DNA from 2 places in the Pseudomonas shirazica genome. Region 1 is predicted to be linked to the other one. Evidence: riboswitches for the same ligand, from Rfam matches in the RefSeq annotation. Region 1 holds a riboswitch; the other holds the start of a gene.
What was found. Region 1 has a riboswitch for thiamine pyrophosphate ahead of thiC (phosphomethylpyrimidine synthase ThiC). Riboswitches for the same ligand answer to the same signal wherever they lie in the genome.
Positions count from the first base shown of each region.

Region 2: another riboswitch for thiamine pyrophosphate. It lies ahead of IMX18_RS10995 (TenA family protein); the one in region 1 lies ahead of thiC (phosphomethylpyrimidine synthase ThiC).

Region 1 is NZ_CP063456.1:5,814,092-5,818,301, forward strand. It holds gene waaA (lipid IV(A) 3-deoxy-D-manno-octulosonic acid transferase) at 1-351, shown strand, start outside; gene IMX18_RS26730 (TolC family outer membrane protein) at 505-1,941, opposite strand; TPP riboswitch at 2,102-2,208, shown strand; gene thiC (phosphomethylpyrimidine synthase ThiC) at 2,362-4,210, shown strand, end outside.
Region 2 is NZ_CP063456.1:2,428,948-2,433,157, reverse strand. It holds gene codA (cytosine deaminase) at 1-634, opposite strand, end outside; gene tenA (thiaminase II) at 813-1,475, opposite strand; gene IMX18_RS10995 (TenA family protein) at 1,472-2,119, opposite strand; TPP riboswitch at 2,200-2,314, opposite strand; gene IMX18_RS10990 (Ig-like domain-containing protein) at 2,540-4,210, shown strand, end outside.

The DNA of each region.
Region 1 (4,210 bases):
GGCGATACCATGGGCGAGTTGCTGTTCCTCTATGCCCTGTCCGACATTGCCTTCGTCGGTGGCAGCCTGGTGGCGACCGGCGGGCACAACCCGCTGGAGCCCGCGGCGCTGGCCTTGCCGGTACTGATGGGGCCGCATGTGTTCAACTTCCTTGAAATCAGCGCGATGCTGCGCGAGGCGGGGGCGTTGCAGCAGGTGGACGATGCCGACGGGCTGGCCGAAGCGGTGCGGCGGCTGGTCGAGTTGCCGCAGGACGCGCAGCGCATGGGCGAGGCGGGCAGGGCGGTAATGCGGGCCAATCAGGGTGCATTGCAGCGCTTGCTCGATGGCCTGGGCGCACTTATCCGCTGAGTTTGGTGTTGGGTTTTCTGGCCTCATCGCCGGCAAGCCAGCTCCCACAGGTACTGCACAAGGCTTAAGGCCGTTGGAGAACCTGTGGGAGCTGGCTTGACGGCGATGAGGCCATCAAAAGCAACCCACCCTGCGGAAAATACATCCCCTATCTCAGGGGCGACGCTCGAAGTTCTTCGCCGCTGCAGCCGCCAGGTCCGGCGGCAGGAAGTCCTTGTCCGGGTTGTAGTCTGGCTTCAGGTACCGCTTGAGGTCCTGCAGGTCCTGCGGGCTCAAGGTGCCGGCTGCCTGCTTCAGGCTCAGGTTGTCGAGGATGTAGTCATAGCGGCTGTTGTTGTAGTCGCGCACCGAGGTGTACAGCTGACGCTGGGCGTCAAGCACGTCGACGATATTGCGGGTACCCACCTGGTAGCCGATCTCGGTGGCTTCCAGCGCGCTCTGGTTGGAGATGATCGACTGCTTGCGCGCCTGCACCTGTTCCACGTCGGTATTCACTGCGCGGTGCAGGTTGCGGGTGTTTTCCACCACCTGGCGGCGCAGGCTTTCACGCTGCTGCTCGGTCTGGCTCAGGCGCTGGTAGGCCTCGCGCACCTGCGAACTGGTCAGGCCGCCGCTGTAGATCGGGATGTTCAACTGCAGGCCGATGCTGGTCTGCTCGACGTCGCCGCTATAGCGCGTAACGGGGGCCGGCGCGGGGTTGGTGAAACCGAAGTTGTCGTTGTCACCCTTCTGGTACTTGGCAACTGCGTCCAGGGTCGGCGCGTGGCCGGCCTTGCGCTGGCGCAGGGTTTCCTCGGCAGCGACGACCGCGTGGTTGGTGGCCAGCAGGTTGAGGTTCTGGCGCCCGGCGGTTTCGACCCAGGCCTTGGCGTCGTTGGGCGTAGGCACCTGCACTGGCAAGGTATGGACCACGCCTTGAATCGATGTGTATTCCCGGTTGGTCAGGGTCACCAGGGCCTCGAAGGCATCCTGTACCTGGCGCTCGGCAATGATTCGGTTGGCCCGCGCTGTATCGTAGCTGGCCTGGGATTGCAGCACGTCGGTCTTGTCGGAGAGGCCGACGTCGAATCGTTCGTTGGACTGGTCCAGCTGGCGCTTGAAGGCCGCTTCCTCGGCCTTGGTCGCGGCCAGGTTGTCCTGGGCACGGAGCACGGCGAAGTAATTCTGCGCGGTTTGCAGGATCAGGTTCTGCTCGGTCGCCGACAGCTCCAGCGCCGCCTGTTCGTTGACCGCTTCGGCTGCCTGCAACTGGAACCAGCGATCAGCGCGGAATATAGGTTGCGCCAGGGTTGCGCTCCAGGTGTTGCCGCTGCGGTTGCTGGTGGCCGATGGTTCGTCCAGCTTGGTGCGGGTGTTCAGCATTTCGGCGCCGGCCGACAGGTTAGGCAGCAACCCGGCGCGAGCCTGCGGTACCACTTCGCGGCGGGCGCCGTAATCGGCGCGGGCCGCAGCCAGGTCAGCGTTGTTGTCGACCGCTTCCTGATAGACGCTGACCAGGTCGGTTTTCACTGTAGTGGGCACGTCCGCTGCCCAGACCACTCCGTTGGACGCACAAGACACGGCTATTGCCAGTGAGAGTTTGCGCAGCATAGAGGCAATCCTTGTACGAAATTTAATTACTGAACTGTTGAGTATCGAGCGACGGGCCAGTGTAGTGCCATGCGCACCCGGCAACAATCGCTCGGGGTGCCTTTCATCATCCGCGCATTTACTCGCTTGGCTTTGCCGACCACTCCAGTCTAGACTGCGCATGTTCTTGTCGGGGTGCCTTGAAGCAAAGGCTGAGATCGCAAAGTTGCGGATCCCGTTGAACCTGATCAGGTTAGCGCCTGCGTAGGGAACAAGATTGCTCGCCTTCCCGGGGAGCCTCTTGTGCCAGGTCCGGGAATGTCACAGCTGCATGCAGCTTCAGGCACCCCAAATCCGGCACTGCACCCATGAAGGGTGCGTCCGCGCCTTTCAGGTTCACCCCGACATTCCACTGCTTGGAAGCCGTCTGGAGAGCCTGTGATGACCAAACAAGAAAAAGCGATCAACCTCAGCGAATCGGCACAAGTCGATCAGCAGTCCGTGCAACCGTTTCCGCGTTCGCGCAAGGTGTATGTCGAAGGCTCGCGCCCGGACATCCGCGTGCCCATGCGTGAAATCAGCCTGGACGACACCCCGACCGATTTCGGTGGCGAGTCCAATGCCCCGGTGCTGGTCTACGATACTTCCGGCCCGTACACCGACCCCAACGTTGTCATCGACGTGCGCAAGGGCCTGGCCGATGTGCGTTCGGCGTGGATCGAGGCACGCGGTGACACCGAGCGCCTGGCCGGCCTGAGCTCCGACTTCGGCCAGCAGCGCCTGAACGATGCCGAACTGGCCAAGCTGCGTTTCGCCCACGTGCGCAACCCGCGCCGAGCCAAGGCTGGTGCCAACGTCTCGCAGATGCACTATGCCCGCCAAGGCATCATCACTGCCGAGATGGAGTACGTGGCCATCCGCGAAAACATGAAGCTGCAAGAGGCACGTGCCGCTGGTCTGCTCGACGAGCAGCACGCCGGCCACAGCTTCGGGGCCAACATCCCGAAAGAAATCACCCCTGAGTTCGTCCGCCAGGAAATTGCCCGTGGCCGCGCGATCATCCCTGCCAACATCAACCACCCGGAAGTGGAACCGATGATCATCGGCCGCAACTTCCTGGTGAAGATCAACGGCAACATCGGCAATAGCGCGCTGGGTTCCTCGATCGAGGAAGAAGTGGCCAAGCTGACCTGGGGCATCCGCTGGGGTTCGGACACGGTCATGGACCTGTCCACCGGCAAGCACATTCACGAAACCCGTGAGTGGATCATCCGCAACTCGCCGGTGCCGATTGGTACCGTACCGATCTACCAGGCCCTGGAAAAGGTCAACGGCGTGGCCGAGGACCTGACCTGGGAGCTGTTCCGCGACACCCTGATCGAGCAGGCCGAGCAGGGCGTGGACTACTTCACCATCCATGCCGGCGTACTGCTGCGTTATGTGCCGCTGACTGCCAAGCGTGTCACCGGTATCGTCAGCCGTGGTGGCTCGATCATGGCCAAGTGGTGCCTGGCACACCACAAGGAAAACTTCCTGTACACCCACTTCGAAGAAATCTGCGAAATCATGAAGGCCTACGACGTCAGCTTCTCGCTGGGCGACGGCCTGCGTCCCGGCTCGATTGCCGACGCCAACGATGCCGCGCAGTTCGGCGAACTGGAGACCCTCGGCGAGCTGACCAAGATCGCCTGGAAGCACGACGTGCAGTGCATGATCGAAGGCCCCGGCCACGTGCCGATGCAACTGATCAAGGAGAACATGGACAAGCAGCTGGAATGCTGCGACGAGGCGCCGTTCTACACCCTCGGCCCGCTGACCACCGATATCGCTCCTGGCTACGATCACATCACCTCGGGCATTGGTGCGGCTATGATCGGCTGGTTCGGTTGCGCGATGCTCTGCTACGTCACGCCCAAGGAACACCTGGGCCTGCCAAACAAGGATGACGTGAAGACCGGCATCATCACCTACAAGATCGCCGCTCATGCCGCCGACCTTGCCAAGGGCCACCCGGGTGCGCAGATCCGTGACAACGCCTTGTCCAAGGCACGCTTCGAGTTCCGTTGGGAAGACCAGTTCAACCTCGGCCTGGACCCGGACACTGCCCGTGCCTACCACGACGAGACCCTGCCTAAGGAATCGGCCAAGGTCGCGCACTTCTGCTCGATGTGCGGGCCGAAGTTCTGCTCGATGAAGATCACCCAGGAAGTGCGTGAATACGCCGCCAAGATCGAAACCGTGGATGTGACGGTAGAGCAAGGCATGCGCGAGCAGGCCGAGCGGTTCCGGC
Region 2 (4,210 bases), 2.4 Mb from region 1:
CGCAATGCACATCCACCAGGCAGCCGGTACGTTCGGCCAGGTCCATCAGGAACTTGACCGACGACACGCCCTGGTCGCGGGTGTTCTCGAAGTGTGGAATGCCGCCGACCACGTCGGCACCGATGGCCACCGCTTCGGTCATCAGCGCCCGGCCGTTGGCGTACGACTCGATACCCTCCTGGGGGAAGGCGACGATCTGCAGGTCGAGCAGGTGGCGCACTTCGTCACGCACTTCGACCATGGCCTTTAGCGCAGTCAGGGTGGGGTCGGTGACATCGACATGGGTACGCACATGGTGGATGCCATGATCCACCAGCATGCCGATGGTCTTCTTCGCGCGGTTCTTGATGTCGTCGTGGGTGGTGATTGCCTTGCGCTCGGCCCAGCGCTCGATGCCTTCGAACAGGGTCCCGCTCATGTTCCACTGCGGTTCGCCGGCGGTCAGCGTGGCGTCCAGGTGGATGTGCGGTTCGATAAAGGGCGCCACCACCAGGTTCTGCCCGGCATCCAGGTCATCGGCAGCGCGCGCCGCCACCCCTTCGGCCTGGGGCACGATGGCGGCGATGCGTTCGCCGCTGATTTCGATGCGGAACAGGCCAGGCTTGCCGCGCAGGCGTGCGTTGATGATGTTCATGATGCTTCTCCCTGGGCTTTGCGGGTGGCCCTACCAGCATAGTGGCTCAAGCCTTGTGGTATTTGCTACTGGCCCTATCGCCGGCAAGCCAGCTCCCACAGGTACTGCACAGACTTCAGGGCTGTGGTTTACCTGTGGGAGCTGGCTTGCCGGCGATAGGGCCGGCGCAGGCAGCAAATCAGGCTCCGTCCAACCCCATCTGCCAGAAGTCCGCCTCCAGGCTGGACGCCTGGCCGAAGATCTCCACCAGCTCGGCAAACCGTTGCTCGGTCATGCTCCGCGCTGCCAGCTCGTCCAGATGCTTGCGCGCCGCTGTGGCGACACCCTGGTAGCCCTCGCCGGCATACTCGGCGATCCACTCGCGGTACGGGTGATTGCTCAGATCGCCAATCCGCTCGGACAACGCCCGGCCAATCTCGGCATAACCGATCACGCAAGGCGCCAGCGCCACATGCAACTCCAGCAGGTCACCCGCGGCACCGCAGTCCAGCACATAGCGGGTATAGGCAACCGTGGCCTGGTGTTCGGGCGCGGCCTCGATATCAGCCTGGGTCAGGCCCCAGCGCGCGCACAGGCGCAAGTGCAGCTCGGTTTCATCCAGAATCGCCGCCAGCCCGGCCTGCGCGGCGCGGATGTCGGCCGGTCGACGGCTCTTGTAGGCAGCCAGTGCCCAGGCGCGGGCGAACTGGATGAGGAACAGGTAATCCTGTACCAGGTAGGTGCGGAAGGCGGCTTCGCTCAACGTACCCTCGCCCATCTGGCGCACGAATTCGTGGTCGACGTAGCTGCTCCACTGCGGCGTGGCGGCAGCCTTGAGGCGGTCGAAGATATCCATGCTCATTTGTCCTCCGGGTAGACAGCATCGAAGAAGGCCAGCTCCAGCGCCACGGTGCGCTGGTAGAAGTCACCCGCCAGCACGGCGTCCTGCGGGCCGACGCGGTCGAGTTCGGCTTGCAGGAAGGCAACGAAGTCCTGGAATGCCGGGTTGTCGTGCAGGGTGATCCATTCAGCGTGGACGAAGTTGTCCGGCATCGGCTTTGGCGCCTTCAACGCCCAGTCCAGGTACAGGCCTTCGGCGACATTGAGCACCGCCAGCGCGGCCGCATAGGACCGGGTGGCCGCCGCTTCGCGCATGATCGCCTTGAAGCCTGCGGTCGGGACGGTGTCGGCTGGTTCGCTGCGTTGTGCGGGGCTTACCCCCAAGGCCTCGAAGGCGCGCAGGAAGTACGTGTTCTCGTCACTGGAGATCATCCCGGCAAAGCGCCCGAAGCGCAGGCGCGCCTCGAAGGTGTCGGCGGTGGCGATGGCCGCGCCCAGCAGGGTCAGGAAGCTGTCGAGGAAGCGGTGGTCCTGCACCAGGTAGTCGACCATGATCGGGTCCGGCAGGCTGCCGTCGCACAATTGGGTGACGAAGCGGTGGCCAACGGCCGCCGACCAGGTCGGCTCGCTGCGGCGGCGCAGGGACTGGCTGAAGCGTTCGGTCATGTTGCTGTCCTTGATGGGGGGTGACAGCGAGACCGCGGTGGTTGGCATGGACGGGCCTCGCAGTGAGGCCGGCAAAAAGGCAGGTTTCAAAGTCCCATCCCTTCGCCGGCATGATCCGGATCAGGTTCGAAGGGTCACCGCGCTGCAGCATCCAGCGGTTTCTCAGCCCGTTGCCGGGCTCCCCTTGGTGGCGCTCAGGTATACCCCAGGGCGCCGCAGCTGTCACCACCCAATCTGTGGGCAATGGGTGACCCACTAGTGGGGGCCCTCACCCATTTTTGACGCCATGGCATTTAGCGCGCATCAGGCGCCACAAGGATTTATTTAGAAACATATTCCTCGTATTTGGGTTGGCACACCCGTTGCTCCAGCCCCGGAAACGGGCAAAAAGCCATGATGTCGCAAACGAGGCGCAAGGCAATGAAAACACCTGCCGTGATCCACCCTGCCAGGCATGCATTCCAGCTGTCCACCGTCGCTACGCTGATGCTCGGCCTTGGGCTGGTCACGGCAACAGCGGCGCCCATGGACGACAACAGCATGCCCCCGCCGACCGACCCGTCGGCCTACACTGATCAGCCGGCTGACCCGACCCAGGCGTTGCTGGACCTGTACAGCATGCCAGAGGCGAATCGGGGCTCACTCGAACTGACCGATGGCGTGTACGGTGACCGCAACACGGTAAGCGCAAACAACGTGCTACCGCCGGCCCTGCAAACCGGGAAAAAGTACCCCACCAACGGCAAGCCAAGCCCGCTGTTCGGCGCGTTGCCGTTTACCCAGCAATTACTGCTGTTCGAGGAATTCGGCACGGAAAGGCTCGACCCCACGTTGCCGCCGCCCACTCTGACCTTCCCGGTGCCGACCCTGGGCGCGGCACCGGCGCAGGACCCCAACGTGGTGGCCCGCAGCGGCCCCAGCGGTACAGCCCTGGAAGCCTTCCTCAAACAGCCGGGCCTGTACCCCTTCCCGACCCAGTATTCCAACGTGCTCGACCGCAACCCATGGAAGGCGCAGATCGAGATGTTCCTCAACCGCCAACCGGTCGGTTCGCCTGCGGAAGGCCGGCCACCAGGAAAAGGCTGGTCGCACCAGCGCTGGAACGAGTTCTACCCGCAGGCGGGGTTCAAGACCGCCCAGGCCGGTGCGCGCATCAACCTCGGCCTGCGTGACCGCAAGCAACTGCACAACTATGCAGTTGGCGAGTTCGCCCCGGGCGGCCTGTACTACCAGACTTCCGATATCCCGAACACACTGGGCACCACCAAGGGCATCGACACCCGCTTCCACCCGAAGATGCCACTACAGAACCACAAGTCGCTATGGACCTTCGACGGCACCTTCCCGCCCAAGCTGCTGATGGTGCGCTATGGCCAACCGATCCTGATGCGCCATTACAACGCGCTGCCGATCGACCCCTCGGCCAACGCCGGGTTTGGCCTGCACACCCTTTCGACCCATGAGCACAACGGCCACTCCCCGGCCGAGAGCGATGGCTATGCAAACGCCTACTTCTTCCCGGGGCAGTACTACGATTACCGCTGGCCGCTGCAACTGGCAGGCTATGACACCATCAACACCCGTGCCGAAGACCCACGCGCTGCGTTCCCTTGCTCGGCGGGCGAAACCTTGTTCGTCAACGATGCCAACCCCGGCCTGAAAACCTGCCAGAACGGCAGCATCAAGATTCGTGGTGACTGGCGCGAAACCATGAGCACCCACTGGTTCCACGACCACATGATGGATTTCACGGCGCAGAACGTCTACAAGGGCAACGCCGTGATGATGAACTACTACAGCGCCCTGGACCGCGGCAACGAGGCCCTGCAGGATGGCGTCAACCTGCGTTTCCCCAGTGGCTCGGGCATGCCGTGGGGTAACCGCGACTACGACGTCAACCTGGTGATCGCCGACAAGGCCTGGGATGCCAACGGCCAGCTGTGGTTCAACCCGTTCAACACCGATGGCTTCCTCGGCGACCAGATCCTGGTCAACTGGCAGTACCGGCCAACGCTCAAGGTACGCGCGCGCAGCTACCGCTTCCGTATCCTCAACGGCTCGGTGTCGCGCTACTTCAAGTTCGCAGTGGTC